Regions from separate parts of the Paenibacillus sp. S-12 genome, predicted to be linked through region 2. Evidence: predicted binding sites of a transcription regulator. Region 2 holds the regulator's gene; each other region holds the start of a gene.

Region 1 (3,989 bases), on a different contig from region 2:
GAAAATGACTGTGCGCAGACCCTCCCCGTCAACAACACTGTCGTGCAAAATGGATAGAACGCGCAGGCTCATTGATGCTTCACCCGCTCCGACTCCTCTGTCCGCTTTGCGGTATTCCATTTGTTCATATCCCCAACCAGATATCCAGTAATGCGGCGAATGCGCTCGATTTGGTTGCCAGAGCTTCCGCATACCGGACAGCTGTCCTCAATTGTATCTTGATGGCCACAAGTGCGGCAGCGGTCGACAGGATGATTAAGAGAGCCATAGCCAATTCCGCTGGCCGCCATCGCACGCACGATTCGGTCAAGCGCCTTTGGATTAGCCTTGGCACTGCCGTCCAGTTCCACATAAGTAATATGTCCTGCATTGCACAGCTCATGGAAAGGCCCTTCAATCCGGATTTTATCGATCGCCTTCACGGAGCAATATACAGGCACATGAAAGGAATTGGTGTAATACTTCCGATCCGTAATGCCCTTTCTTACACCAAAATCAGCCCGATCCCGGCTTGTAAATTTCCCAGATAGTCCTTCTGCCGGTGTCGCGATCAATGAGAAATTAAGACCTGTCGCTGTAATTGCCTCATCCATTCGCATACGCATATGAGTCACGATCCGCATTCCTAGCTTGCGTGCTTCCTCAGACTCGCCATGATGGGTACCTGTAAGCGCGACCAGAGCTTCTGCAAGTCCGATAAAGCCAACGCTAAGTGTCCCTTGCTTAAGGATTTCCCCAAGCTCATCCTCTGGCTGCAAGTTTTCACTGCCACGCCATACACCCTGCTTCATCAAAAATGCAAAGTCTCTTACCTGCTTCTTTGATTGATACTCCAGCCGCTCCGTCAGCTGCTTGACCGTCAGCTTCAATATAGTGTCCAAGCGAATAAAGAAATCATCTATACTGCTTGACAGCATAGCAAGACGAACGAGATTCAACGAGGTGAAGGACAGGTTCCCTCTGCCGATCGCCGTTTCCTCTCCGTTCACATTCCCCATGACGCGCGTTCTGCAGCCCATATAGCAGGCCTCACTTTCTGGCGTACCGTTATCGTACTGTGCATTAAACGGAGCATCGAGAAAGGCAAAGTTCGGGAATAACCGCTGCGCTGTCGTTTGCAGTGCAAGCTGATATAAATCGTAATTCGGATCAGATGAGTCAAAGTTGACTCCCTTTTTCACTTTGAAAATTTGAATAGGGAAAATAGGCGTCTCCCCTCTGCCTAGTCCAGCTTGTGTCGCCAGCAGAAGCTGCTTCACAAGCATTCGTCCTTCCAAGGATGTATCCGTGCCATAGTTGAGCGAGATGAAGGGCACCTGCCCGCCGCCTCTGGAATGCATGGAATTCGCATTATGAATGAATGCCTCACAAGCCTGATATACATCCCGCTCCGTTAATCGCCATACTTCTGCTGCAAGATCGAAATCCTCTGGCAGCGGCAGCGATTCCATATAACGAAGATGCCGGTTGTAAGTTTTGCGTACATAAGGGGCTACATCATAATCGAACATCGGATATGCTTGCCCGCCGTGCTGCTGATTCTGGTTCGCCTGCAATATAATCGACGCCAGCGCAAGCGCACTCTTAATATCCTGCGGCTCGCGCATATATCCATGACCCGTGTTGAACCCTTGCTTTAACAGCTTGCCAAGCGGGATTTGGCAGCACGTTGTCGTACCGGAAGCATAGAAATCGAGGTCATGCGGATACATCAGGTTTTGTTCCACTGCCTCTCTTACGTCAGCAGACAGCAGATGCTGAATCGTATACCAACGCGCGCTCTCGCTTGCGATTTTACCCATCATCCCCATAGGCGAACGTCCATCCACATTCGCATTTTCCTGCATCAGATCCTGATTTCCGCCGTCTACGATGTCATGCAGCGATGCCGTTAACCGCTCCGTGCCCGTCGGCTTGCTCCGTTCCCATACCGTGCTTGTTCGTTTCATGGATACCATCGTCATATCAACTCAGTCCTTTCACATTATGTACCTTCATTTTCAGTGCAAATCGTCTATGTCAACTATATCTAGTGTGTTTGTTTGAAAATGAGCACAATATGTATTATGAACGAACTCTTTTTCTCACAATATGAGATTCATCACGGACAAAATGACGAGCGTGCAAAAAGCGCCCGTTCTCGCCTCTACGAAGCGATTACGAGCGCCAATGTTCCATATGATGGATATTTGTTCTGCCCAATCCTTAGGACGAGGCCTGTGCTTCCGGGAACGCAGGCGACGCAAATTCATCGCCAAAAAATAAATCATCCAGAGAGCTTAATGTACCGTCCTCTTCGACCTGGTACACGGACATCTTGTCTCCGTTCACCGTCAGCTCTATATAACATCCCCAGCAATAAAATTGGTGGGAGCCAATCTTCCCGATATCTTTGGAATTGCAGTTCGGGCATCGCAACATCGTTCTCACCATTCCGTCCGTTGACTAATTTGTTCGTACCGTGCAGGCTATCCGCTATCCTCGAAGACAATAACATCAGTCCCCCATTTCAAGCGGCTTGTCCCATCTATCCGCCGTCTGCCCTCCAACAGGTCAGACAGCAAACCGTCTGAAATTTCCAGACCTGTTACTTGGTTACCCATATTTGGCTGAAAATAAACATCAGCGACCCATCCTAATTGCGATCCTTCACTTGTCATGACAGGCAAATCCTTCAACGCTCCATTCCCTGTCAAGAAAGTCCTCTCTATATGGATAGCCTCCGTCTGGCGGATGGCTGTATCATTCGCGATCATTATTGCGTCTTCTCCGCAGGCAGTTACCTCTTCCCAGCTAACCGATGGAGGAGGCGAACCCTTACGGGAACGACCATCAAGCTCTATATGCGTTATAGTCCAATCATTCGAAATGCGGATATCCTTCACCTTGGCCAATCGCTTCCCCGTCTCAATTGCATACACGGGAAGGCCGATCAGTTCCAACAGCTTCATATCGGGGCCCCCTCTTCAGCTAACGGCATTTTACAAAAATCATGCAGGTCGTTCTAGGTTCGAAATTGATGAAACCCTTCTTCGAGTACGACCTCGGCTAGCATGCCGCGTTATCTCAATCGCCCCTCCTTTCACGCTGTGACAGTCCCTTACTGTCTAGTACGAACACGTGATACGATGGTTGCAATTTGTTGCGCAGCGCAAGCAGCCTCTTCATTAGTATTGCCCAATCCGAAGCTGAATCGTACAGCCGTTCTCTTGCGCTCATCCGGTAAATCCATAGCTTCAAGCACATGCGACAATTCCAGCGAACCTGAAGTACAGGCGGATCCACTTGAGGCCATAATGCCAGCCAAGTCCAAGTTCATCAGCATTGTCTCGGTTGGCACGTCCAAGAAGCTGACATTCAGTACATGCGGCAAGTGCTCAGTAGGATGCCCGTTCATGACCACGCGATCCCCAAGTGCCAATGACAGCTCCATCCACAATGTATTGCGAATTTGTCCGAGCCCCTCAAGCTTCTCACTCAGCGAAGCATTCGCCACTTCCAGCGCCTTGGCCATACCAGCGATACCCGCTACATTCTCTGTTCCCGCTCTGCGCTTGCGTTCCTGGCTTCCTCCATATAACAGCGGATCCCAATGCACACCCGAACGCACATATAGAACACCCACGCCCTTAGGACCATTAATTTTGTGGGCAGAGAAGCTTGCGAAATCTACGGGGATCTCGCACAATCGAAATTTCAAATGACCCAGCACTTGCACAGCATCAGTATGCATAGCAATTCCACGCTCACGAGCCAAACGCCCGATTTCCTCAATTGGTTGAATTGTGCCTACTTCATTGTTGCCGTACATGACGCTTATAAGACAAGTATGGGGCTTCAGCGCAGCCTTAATTGCTTCAACCGATACTTTCCCAGTCTGATCCGGCGCCACATAAGTCACTTCAAATCCGAATTGCTCCAATCGCTCGCACGCATGCAACACCGCATGATGCTCAATTTGCGTCGTCACGATATGCGGCTTGCGAGCG
Region 2 (3,989 bases):
TATTATAGAATGAGGTGAAGGCATGAACATCGGGTTAACCGGAGGCATCGCATCCGGCAAAAGCACCGTCTCCCGATTACTAGTGGAGCGGGGTGCTCTATTAGTTGATGCTGATAAGATTGCCAGGGAAGTCGTTCTCCCTGGCAGTCCCGTGTTGGAACAAATTGCGGTGCATTTCGGATCGGACATGCTGTTGGAAGACGGATCATTGAATCGTAAGCGATTAGGAGAGCTTGTCTTCGCAAGTGAAACAAGTCGCAAACAGTTGGAAAGCATTACGCACCCAGCTATCCGTCAGGAAATACAACGTCAAACGCGACAGTACGAACAGGAGCATCCAGAGCGTCTTGTTGTTGTAGATATTCCACTCTTGTATGAGTCAGGCCTCGCTGAGCTGTTCGATTCGATAGTAGTCGTGTATGTACCAAGAAGTGTTCAATTACAGCGTCTAATGGAACGGGACGGTTGGAACGAGAAGGAAGCGGAGCAAAGGCTGAATGCGCAATGGAGCATGGAGAAAAAACGGGATCTGGCGGACATTGTGATCGACAATAGTGGTTCGCTACAAGATACGATCATGCAGGTCGACCGATTTTGGTCGGAGAAAGGCTTGCTATGATTCGTATGATGAAGATGCTTCGCAAAAAGAGAGTGCTATTGCTGTTGTTTTTAGGCATGCTGTTTTTGCTGTTCGTGCAGTCGCAGTGGCTGGGAAAATGGATGTATCCAATTGCGTATGAAGAGGAGATTCGCAAGCATGCGGCCAAATACGATATTGACCCCCTGCTCGTAGCAGCCATAATTCGAGTAGAAACGAACTTTCAGGCAGGTCGAGAATCTCGCAAGGGCGCTATCGGGGTGATGCAGCTTATGCCGGAGACGGCGACATGGGCCATGGAACAGTTGAAGATGAAAGAGCGCTGGTCATTGAATGAATTGAAAAATACAGCCGATCCGAACATCCTCATTGGAACATGGTATTTGAAGTCTTTGCATAAGCAATTCAATGAGAACTGGATCGCTGCGATCGCTGCTTATAATGCCGGCCCTGGAAATGTGAGCAAATGGATTCGTACGAAAATATGGGACGGCCGCTATGAAACTGCCAAGCAGCGAATCCCTTACGGGGAAACAAAGTTGTACGTACAGCGCGTTATCCATTATTATGATAAGTATAAAGGCATCTATTCGAAGTAAATGTATAACGAAGAAGAAGCATCGGACAAGCCGATACCGTTATCGCGCTTTATCTCCGACGCTTCTTCCCATCATTATTTGTATTGACCTGCAAGTTGTTGTTCAGCCATTTGGACAAGACGCTTCGTGATGTAACCACCGATAGAACCGGTGTCACGAGTTGCCATGTTGCCATAGTATCCGTCAGATGGGATGGCAATGCCCAACTCTTGTGCGATCTCGAACTTCATTTGCTCAAGAGCTGCTGTCGCTTGAGGTACGACTAAGTTGTTGCTGGAACGATTGTTTTGGCTCATTTGATTCACCTCCTTGCGGTTGGTAATTGTATTGTGTGCATTCTTTCAAAGATCATTACAGGTAACCACTGGTATTTTTTTATTAGTGAAAAATGATAACATCAAGAATAGGACGGAGGTAAGGTAATGAAGTGTCCTTATTGCGACCACTTAGGTACAAAGGTTCTTGATTCTCGTCCAGCGAACGACAATAAGTCCATTCGCCGCAGGCGGGAATGCGAGCTGTGCAGCAGACGCTTTACTACATTTGAGATGGTGGAGGAGACTCCATTAATCGTAATAAAGAAGGACGGAAGCAGAGAGGAATTCAGCAGAGACAAGATGCTGCGCGGACTCATTCGGGCCTGCGAGAAGCGGCCGGTCTCTGTGGAGAGGCTAGAGATGATTGCTTCTGAGGTTGAGAAGCAGTTGCGCGATACGGCACATGCGGAAGTGGACAGCCGTGTCATCGGCGATTTCGTCATGGAACAGCTCTATCCGGTGGATGAAGTGGCTTACGTGCGCTTCGCATCGGTCTATCGTCAGTTCAAGGATATCAGTATGTTTATGAAGGAACTGAACCACCTTCTATCGAAGAATGCATTAGGCGAACACCCTGACAAATAGTTTCTTACTATATGCCCCCCCTCAAGCAGATAACGCTGGAGGGGGTTATGTTTATCACATGAACCATACTCCCTCAATTGCTCAAGGGAGTATGGAGACGCCATGCTTGTTCATTTTTTCCCTGCACGTGACACACATAGGATAAAAATTCGTGTATGTCCAAACGAAATACTCGAAATGATAAGATATGATTATTTTTAAGGATCGTTAAGGGGGTAGAAAGCTTTTAAAACAGCCATCCTCGACGCGTATCAAGCAGCACAATGGCTAACAGGTCAAACAGTACCAGCGGCAAAATAAACGGGATAAATGAGGTGTGTACTTTACCGGCATGCTTGACGGAATTGACTTTCAAATACACTCTTTTTTTATCTACCTTTACGATGGTGCCCGTATAGATATTCCCCTTTTTATCCTTGATTTTCACGAATTTTTTTAAGTATTTTACGCTTTTTGTGTAATGGGAGGATATCTTCTTCGGAACGGTTTTTTTCGGCGTAATCTTTTTAGGCATAGAACGACCTCCTTTTCGCTAGATAAAGGAAACACAAAGTGTGCTTCATTATGTTATGCGCGATACGAGAAAAGGGTGTCAAACTGTGTCACAACTGTCCTTGATACCATTGTACAAACCCAAGCTTCCAAGATAACAGGTAGCAAAGAGCGATCCCGCTCAGCAGTAAGCCAAATAATAGCCAATCCTTCCAAGTGACGCGAAGCTGGGTATAATACGTTCGATCGCGCCTTCCCGTAAAGCCCTTGGATATCATTGCGGCTGCTACGCGCTCTGACTTGCGTATGGCAGAAGCAAGCAGAGGAATGGCGTAACGCTTCCAGGCGCGCAGCTTATTTTTCCAGCCTTGAGCCCGTTCAATGCCTCGCATTCGGTGAGCGTGCTGAAGGATGCGCAGCTCTTCCTTGAAGAAGGGGAGGAAGCGATAGCCTGCCAATATGCCATAAGCCCATTTCGGGGGAAGCTTGCACTGCTGCATTAGGCTGAGCATGAAGCGCACCGGATCAGTCGTCAAAATGAATATAAGCGACAAGGCTGAGAAAATAAGCACTCGTAAACCAAGTGATACAGCTTGCTGGAACGTCGCTGCGGTAATGATGAGCGAGCCCCAATGCCAGAGGATCGTGCTCGAAGCTGGATCGGCTGCACGCGGGAAGACGAGGGCTGTCCAGACGTAGCCAATCCCCATAATGAGAAAGGGAGAGAAGCTGAGCAGCCATTTGCGCCAAGATATGCGTCCTAATGTGAAGGTAAAAAGAATAATATAGCCAAGTGCTGCGAGCGGTGTAACCGGATCGAATGTTAGCGACAGCATAATAACTGCCACAATGATGGCCAATCCCTTGATGCTGGGATTCCATTCTCGTAGAATCACTGCCCCTCCACTTCCTTCCTTGCAGAAATTAGCGCCTGCAACTGTTCCGCTATCGCGAAATTCATAGGCATTCGCAAATGACAGGCTTCCACAAGCTCCGGGTGTTTCGTCCACAATTCGGAAGGGCAGCCGTCATAGCGAATGTGTCCTTGATCCAGAACGATAACACGGTCTGCATACGCTTGAACCCATTCCATATCATGTGTAATCATTAGGACGGTTGCCCCGGCTTGCACACGCATTTGCAGCATATCCATCAACTGCTTGGATGTATAAGCATCTTGTCCATATGTGGGCTCATCGCATAGCAAGAGCTGCTGGCTGTCCGTAAGGACGGAAGCTACGCTGAGTCTGCGCTTCTGGCCTTGGCTGATGGAGAATGGGTTCGCCTTCGCAACCTTGCTTAAACGGAACCGTGCCAATGCTTCCGCGACTCTGGTGTTCACTTCTTCTTCCTCTACATGCTGCATCCGCATTCCAAATGCAATCTCATCGAACACGG
Region 3 (3,989 bases), 140 kb from region 2:
TACTTCAGCACTCATTCCTTGCAGGAGCTGGTGCAGCGCAGCGCCCTGTGTATCTTCTTCCATATTGATTTCCTCGCGAATGGCATTCAATGAATTGCCGAGCCGCTCTACTTCACTGCGTATATGTTCCTCCGAATCCGCTTCCAGCAAAATTCGAGATAGGCTTTTCTCGAACGAATCCTGCTTCTCAAAGCGCTCCAGAATCATGTCCAGACTGCCGATAACCATCTCGAACATATTGATTTTTTCATGCAGAAGGTTCAAAATATATTCCTCAATCGTACCTGTTGTGGATAAATTATATATTTTCACATCATTGTTTTGTCCTAGCCGATGCACACGACCAATTCGCTGCTCTACACGCATCGGATTCCATGGCAAATCGAAATTAATCATGTGATGACAGAATTGAAGGTTGATTCCTTCGCCTCCAGCCTCTGTTGCGATCATTACCTGGGCGCGTCCACGGAACAGATCCATCATCCAATCCTTTTTGCCCCGATTCATTCCACCGCTGTATGGAACTGCTACTAGCCCTGCATTACGGAAGTATTGCAGCAAATATTCCTGAGTGGCTCTGTATTCTGTAAATACAATAACCTTTTCATTGACGTCACGAATAATGTTCATCGCAGTCTCAGCCTTGGTATTCGCCTGAATCCCCTTAATGAGATCAACAAGATCCCAAATGTAATTACGAATCGGAGAATCCTCAGCGAGTTTTTTCGATAAGTTCACCAATGTTAAAAATACAGCATCCCGGCTGGAGCATACTTCACGCTGTAAGGTAATCAGCGAGAACATGCTGCCTGCATCGCCGCTGTTTGTTTTATATTGCTCCTTTACAAATCGTGTGACGCCATCATAGAGTGCTTGTTCTTCTGGTGATAGGGTAAGCGGGACGTTTTTGACAATGCGCTTCGTAAAATGCACATTGCCTTCTCCCCTGCGATTGCGCACCATTACCTTAGACAGCGCTTCTTGCAGCATGCCTTCATTTTTCGGCACACGCTTGTCAGCGACGAAGTTCGTGCTGAATTCACCTTGACCGCCAAGCTGACCGGGCTTCAATAGATTAATTAGGTTGTACAGCTCGTTCATATCATTTTGCACAGGTGTTGCTGTGAGCAACAGACAATATTTTTTGCGCAAATGCTGAATGAATTGGTAGTTGGTTGTTTTGCGATTTTTCAGTTTATGGGCTTCGTCAACGATAAGCATGTCATATTCCTGCTCCATAAGAACTTCCTTATGAGGGTCGCGTTTAGCGGTATCCATGGAGGCGACTACAATATCGCTGTGCCACTGAAATCCTTTCTTTTGTGCGATCGCAGGAATGCCGAACTTGTGGTTCAGCTCACGAACCCATTGCAGCACAAGAGAGGCGGGCACTAGAATGAGTGCTCGCTTCACAAGTCCTCGAATCATATATTCCTTGAGAACAAGACCAGCTTCGATTGTCTTTCCAAGACCAACCTCGTCGGCCAATATCGCTCTTCCACGCATATCGTGCAGCACTTTGCGGGCTGTTTCTAGCTGGTGTGGTAATGGATCGACATTCGATATATGACTTAGGCATTGCAGCTCGTCGAATGCGTGAATCCGCTGTGCTTGTTTGGCCTCATATGCAAGTCGGAACATGGTCCAGTCATCCCAAGGGCTATTTTTGTTTATTCGGCCAAGAAGCTCATCTGTCCATCCATGATCAATCGTAACGGGTATACGACCAATTGCTGTAACACTAGTTTTCGGTGAAGACAGGTGCACTGCACCATCACTGCCTGCTGTACCCATAGAAGCTCCGTTTCCGGGGCATGCTACTGTTGTCAAAGTGTCGTTCGGCTTGCGAGGCTCTTCCTTTGGCGGCTGATACGCACACATGTTGTCTCCCTCCCTAACTAAAGCAAATCATATCATTACCGAGTAGTATGGACGCTTTCTCCTCATTTCATAACTGCACATGAGCCGGGAACAATGAGGATTAGATGAGGCATTTATCACATCAATTCTATATATAGTATATTATAATCTATTATGAATACTACATATTGTGTTTGTTTCGTTGAAGGAAGCTTGAGTATAAGCCCGGATGCGTCATCATTTGATTGTAAGCAGGAGGTTGTTCTCTTTGAATAAGATATCGAATAAGCGGTTGGAAGGATTAAGTGAGAAAATATTTTTGGATCGTTATGCCAAAAAAGAGGTGGATACGAACCATACCAAGGTTGGGGATGTTGTATTGGTACTAACCAAGGATGATCCGAAGTTTCCGACAAAGGAAGTAGGAGAGGTAATTGCGCGTGACGGACAAAACGTATCTGTCGCATTGCGCAGGGGTGAAGCCGTGCAAACCTCGATTGAAAAGTTGACCCTTGCTGTGGAAAAGACGCCAGAAGAAATGTGGGATCGCCTTGCATCCGCCGTTGCTTCTGTGGAATCGACTTCAGAAAAGCAAATCGAATGGACAGATAAATTCCGCTATGTCCTTGATGACTGGAAGCTAGTGCCTGGCGGACGGATTGCTGCAGGAGCAGGGGCGAGTGAAGAGTTGACCTTATTCAACTGCTATGTCATCCCATCACCGAAGGACAGTCGCGGCGGGATTATGCAGACGCTGTCAGAAATGACGGAGATTATGGCGCGTGGGGGCGGAGTTGGTATCAATTTGTCCTCTTTGCGTCCGAGACGAGCGATCGTACGAGGGGTCAATGGGACTTCCAGCGGAGCCGTCTCATGGGGTGGGCTGTTCAGCTATACTACAGGGCTTATTGAGCAGGGCGGAAGCCGCCGCGGTGCATTGATGTTAATGATGTATGACTGGCACCCGGACATTATGGATTTTATTACGGTAAAGCAGACTGCAGGGCAGGTGACAAATGCGAATTTGTCCGTCTGTGTAAGTAATGGATTTATGAAGGCTGTAAAGGAGGATTTGGACTGGCAGTTAGTATTCCCGGATACGAGTGATCCGGACTATGATGAGCAGTGGGATGGGGATTTGGTAAAATGGAAGCGGGCAGGTAAGGCTGTGATTCCATATCAAACCGTGAAGGCTCGCGACATTTGGCATACGATTATAGAGTCGGCGTGGAAGTCGGCGGAGCCGGGCGTTGTCTTCATGGAGCATTATAATCAGATGTCGAACAGCTGGTATTTTAACCCGATTATATGTACGAATCCTTGTGGGGAGCAGGGATTGCCAGCGTGGGGCGTCTGTAATTTGTCTGCGCTCAATCTGTCCAAGTTTTATGATGCAGAGAAGCGGGACGTTGCTTGGGAGGAACTGTCGAAGGTAACGCGTTATGCGGTTCGTTTTCTCGATAACGTCATTGACAAAACACCTTATCATTTTGAAGAAAATAAAAACAATCAGCAAAAGGAACGTCGTATCGGACTTGGATCAATGGGCTTGGCAGAATTGATGATCAAGCTAGGAATCCGATATGGAAGCTCGGAATCGCTTGAGTTCCTTGACAAACTGTTTGGCTTCATTGCTCGTGAGGCGTATTTAGCCTCTGCAGAGATCGCGGCAGAGAAAGGATCATTCCCTGCTTTCCAAGCAGATCCTTATTTACAGAGTGGGTTTATGCAGCAGATGACCAGCGTATATCCTGAAGTTGGATCAGCGATTCGGGCGAAAGGAATCCGCAATGTCACCGTCATAACACAAGCTCCAACTGGCAGCACAGGTACGATGGTAGGCACATCAACCGGAATTGAGCCATACTTTGCCTTCAAGTATTATCGTCAGAGCCGGCTTGGGTATGATGAGCAGTTCGTACCGATTGCCCAACAATGGAAGGACGCACATCCGAACGAGGAATTGCCAGATTACTTCGTGACAGCAATGGATCTCTCCGCAGAGGATCATATCCGCACACAGGCAGCGATCCAGCGTTGGGTAGATAGTTCGATATCCAAAACCGCGAATTGTCCGAATGACTTCACGATCGAGCAGACGAAGCAATTATATGAGCTTGCCTTCGATC
Region 4 (3,989 bases), on a different contig from region 2:
AGATCATCCTTAACGAACAGTACCGTCGAGATTGCTTGGTCGATATGAACTTGTACATCCGCAACCAGATCAATCAGGTTGAACATGTCCATATCATAAGCTTCTTTGTAGTAGAAGTAGTTTTCATCGTTGATGTACGGCATCGGGTAGATCGTTTTCGAGTCTCCGTATTCACGTTCCTCGATGCGCTGAGTAATTGGCGCGATCGATGCTGTGGAGGACTGCAAGTAAGAAATGGAACCTGTTGGTGCAATTGCCAAACGGTAAGCATGGTACAAGCCATGCTCCATTACTTGCTCCTTCAATCGTGCCCAATCTTCCAATGTAGGAATCGCATGACCATCGAACAATTCTTTCACGCGATCTGTCTTCGGACTGAAGTCCGTGTTCAGGTATCTATCAAAATATGCGCCGCTTGCATATTCACTCTTGTCAAAGTCTTTGAATGTCACGCCGCGCTCTTTCGCAATCAGCATGGAACGCTCAATGGAATAGAAGTTCATCATCATGAAGAACGCGCGTACAAAGTCTCTTGCTTCCTTAGACTCATATGCAATCTTGTTCTTCGCCAAGTATCCATGCAGGTTCATAGCGCCAAGACCTACCGAGTGAAGCTCGCGATTCGCCTTCGCTACAGATGGAACGATGCTGATGTTGCTGCGATCGGTTACTTCGGTCAACGCGTCCATAGAGCGGTGAACCGTATCGCGCATCCGCTTGTTTTTCATCACGTTAACGATGTTAAGTGAACCTAGGTTGCACGAAATATCACGATTGATTTCGTCTTCAATGCCATAGTCATTGATTGTCGATACTTCGCTAAGCTGTGCAATCTCGCTGCACAGGTTGGAGAATTTAACCTTGCCGATCTCTTTCAACGCATGGTACTCATTCGTATTGTCTACGAACATAATATATGGGTAACCAGATTCCATTTGAATCTGAGCGATTTTCAAGATCAGGTCGCGAGCGACAATTTTCTTTTTGCGTACCTTCGGATTGTCTACGAGCTCATCGTACATCTCCGAGATATCCATGTCATCCAAATGCTTGCCATACGCTTGGTACACAGTATGCGGGTAGAACAAGTACATGTCCTTATCCTGCTCGACAAGCTCGAAGAACTTGTTCGGAGCAACAACGCCGAGCGACAACGTCTTAATGCGGATTTTCTCGTCACTGTTAATCTTTTTCGTATCCAAAAATTCATGAATGTCAGAATGGAATACGTTCAAGTACACAACGCCGCTTCCATCACGCTGTCCCAATTGGTTCGCATAGGAGAATGCATCCTCGAACAATTTCATAACCGGCAATACGCCGCTTGCCTTGCCGTCAAGCCCTTTAATTTGTTCGCTTGCTCCACGGATTTTGCTCAGATTCAAGCTGACGCCGCCGCCAATCTTACTTAGCTGCAACGCGGAATTGATCGCAAATCCGATCGAGTTCATCGAATCATTCACTTCCAGCAGGAAGCAGCTGACAAGCTCACCTCTGCGCTTCTTCCCTGCATTCAAGAATGTCGGGGTTGCTGGCTGATACTCTTGGGAAATCAACAGCTCTGCATATTCGAAGGCTTTGTTAATGTCTCCACTTGCAAGAAATAGGGACACAACAGCCAATCGATCTTCATAACGTTCCAAGAACTTCGTATCGTCATTCGTTTTCATCGCGTAGTTGTTATAGAACTTGAACGCACTCATGAACGAAGGGAAACGGAATTTTTTGGAATACAAGTATTCGTAAAGCTTTTTAATATCCTTAAATTCATAGTTGTCGAAAAGCTCTTTCTCGTAGTAATCATTTTCGATCAAATAATGAATCTTCTCTTCTAGGTTATGGAAAAACACCGTATTTTGATTGACATAATCGACGAAGTAGCTCTTTGCTGCCTCGTGATCCTTGCCAAATTGAAATTTACCGTCCTTCTGAACCATGATTTCATTGTTAAGCTGTATCCATTTTGGTATCAAAGTCATGGACCTCCCGAATAAAGTTGTCTACATCTCGTTTTGTCCCGCTGAGTTCAAACTTCATCAGTACGGGGACAGAGTATTGTCTGGAAATATGATCAGCTGCAAGTCCATACCTTGTGCCCCAGTTCATATTGCCGCTTGCCGCGACACCTTGGAGTAAATGACTGTGTTCTTCCAGGAACTCTTGCGTGGATTGAGGAACTTGTCCGAACCCGGTTGTGTACGTAATGAGGATAAAGGGTTCTTTAAGCTTCACGTCAGTCGATATGCGGACACACTTCATATTCTCCAATTTATCGACAAACCGTTTCACGTTACCAGTCTTCGAATCGTAAGCGATAAGCACGTGATCCCTCCGTTGTTCGACTCGTTTGCAAATGGAACGGATGATGAATGCAAATGCTCAGTCAAAAAGAAATAAGGATCAAAACGATGGCACGAAGATCATGAAAATCTCGCGTATGCTGTCGCTTTAATCTCTCACTTTCTGAATAGGCATGTCCTAGCATTAGGCGCATTGCCTCCCGTGATTCCATTTGCTGTCACAATATATAGTGTATGTATCGCAATTCACTAACTATATATAGTTTGCTATAGAATCATATACAATTTTAAGAGAAATGGCAAGGGCCATTTTATGACGATTCCTCTATCATGTTTCATGTCGAGCTGTGACACAAAACATTACTATCGTATCACACCTCAGACGATTATTGGAGATCAATTATTTTGGAATTGTAGAGAAAAAAATGATTCAAAAATTCGAATATTCTCCTTTTCAGCCACTGGACAGCGATCTCTTCGCTCCAACTTTTTTATTGTAAACGAGACATATGAATCGAATCAGCACATTATCAGGTATACTCAAACCGAGTGCTGCGTTCCGAGTTTGATAGAAATTGGAGAACAGTTATTTCTAGAAGCGGCTATGTCATTTATATTGCAACTGCGAACCCTGCTAAGGTTGAGGTATTGCTTTCAGGAGGGGTAAACAAGCTGTTGGTGTTTCCAAGAGGCGGACGAGTATTGGTAGGCGGCGGAGGAACAAGTCATTATAGCAAACCACATCGTGCAATCACGATCTAATAATGAGCAGCCACTCGCTCGTGTTGTATGAGCATTGTCTGGGCAAAGTAAAGAATTTGACTTGTATTGAACACGAAACAGCGGCAGTCCAGTGACACAAAAAGTGCCCGATTGCCGCTGATTCATTTATGTACATAATCGAACCCTCAAATCATGAATTGGATTCTAGAAATGATCGAATATGCGCAGCAAGCTCTTTGGAATGCGTCAATGGAACCATGTGATCCGCGCCCTCTATTACAGCAAAAGCAATCTGTTGCACCCTTTTGAACTCGTTTGCAATCTCGTACATATCGCTCCATTCAACCGTTCCAGACACAAACAGAGAAGGAACAGCGATTTTTTCCAACCGCTTAATTGCCAGCGGCTGTGGCCACATCACGTCAAAGCTGCGCCACTCCATAAAGACACGTGTAAAGTATTGGGTATGCATTTCAATAAACAGGTCACGGTAGTTGCTCGCCATAACGGTTTGGTATATGGGCCCGCCCAACGAAAACCGTATCATCTTGCTTATATCCGGAGCTAATGAAGAGGGACAAGCTCCATCCATTCCCTTGAGCCCACGCCGCCACTATGGATCAAAACAATTGGATCACCCTTACCACCCATCCCATGTTTATGCCTAATTTGTACGATGCAATTTCCTAAAGCAGCACTCATTCATTTCCCTAGCTTGTACGCTCATTTCCCGGGCAACCGGGCGGATTCGATCCATTGTGACAGTATTGTTCAACATAATAGTGGGAGGATAGAGCGAATTCCATGCCGAACAACGATTCATTTTGTCTCTTCAAGCTGTTACGTGCATATCGATGTAACTAACACATTGAAAATTACAACGAACCGAATCATGGCCTCATTCGTATCACACATTCATACAATGATTTGAAAGGAAAGTATCCCCTATATCATTCACATCATTTA

The links. Region 2 encodes NrdR, which represses ribonucleotide reductase genes. Its sites were predicted from a motif close to AACACNATATATNGTGTT; they were not measured.
Region 1: the regulator NrdR is predicted to act here: its motif matches at 2,052-2,069, upstream of NO352_RS03080 (anaerobic ribonucleoside triphosphate reductase).
Region 3: the regulator NrdR is predicted to act here: its motif matches at 2,038-2,055, upstream of NO352_RS14605 (adenosylcobalamin-dependent ribonucleoside-diphosphate reductase).
Region 4: the regulator NrdR is predicted to act here: its motif matches at 2,518-2,535, upstream of nrdI (class Ib ribonucleoside-diphosphate reductase assembly flavoprotein NrdI).

The regions. Positions count from the first base shown of each region.
Region 1 is NZ_JASIUF010000005.1:48,704-52,692, reverse strand. Features, by position in the region: gene nrdG (anaerobic ribonucleoside-triphosphate reductase activating protein) at 1-120, opposite strand, end outside; gene NO352_RS03080 (anaerobic ribonucleoside triphosphate reductase) at 69-1,949, opposite strand; gene NO352_RS03075 (hypothetical protein) at 2,206-2,421, opposite strand; gene NO352_RS03070 (PRC-barrel domain-containing protein) at 2,469-2,951, opposite strand; gene NO352_RS03065 (cysteine desulfurase family protein) at 3,101-3,989, opposite strand, start outside.
Region 2 is NZ_JASIUF010000015.1:169,607-173,595, reverse strand. Features, by position in the region: gene coaE (dephospho-CoA kinase) at 23-619, shown strand; gene NO352_RS15320 (lytic transglycosylase domain-containing protein) at 616-1,197, shown strand; gene NO352_RS15315 (alpha/beta-type small acid-soluble spore protein) at 1,272-1,493, opposite strand; gene nrdR (transcriptional regulator NrdR) at 1,620-2,099, shown strand; gene NO352_RS15305 (hypothetical protein) at 2,326-2,613, opposite strand; gene NO352_RS15300 (energy-coupling factor transporter transmembrane component T family protein) at 2,702-3,487, opposite strand; gene NO352_RS15295 (ABC transporter ATP-binding protein) at 3,484-3,989, opposite strand, start outside.
Region 3 is NZ_JASIUF010000015.1:25,739-29,727, reverse strand. Features, by position in the region: gene NO352_RS14610 (DEAD/DEAH box helicase) at 1-1,794, opposite strand, end outside; gene NO352_RS14605 (adenosylcobalamin-dependent ribonucleoside-diphosphate reductase) at 2,129-3,989, shown strand, end outside.
Region 4 is NZ_JASIUF010000008.1:220,758-224,746, reverse strand. Features, by position in the region: gene nrdE (class 1b ribonucleoside-diphosphate reductase subunit alpha) at 1-1,979, opposite strand, end outside; gene nrdI (class Ib ribonucleoside-diphosphate reductase assembly flavoprotein NrdI) at 1,948-2,322, opposite strand; gene NO352_RS08570 (hypothetical protein) at 2,814-3,062, shown strand; gene NO352_RS08565 (alpha/beta fold hydrolase) at 3,214-3,570, opposite strand; gene NO352_RS08560 (ABC transporter permease) at 3,983-3,989, opposite strand, start outside.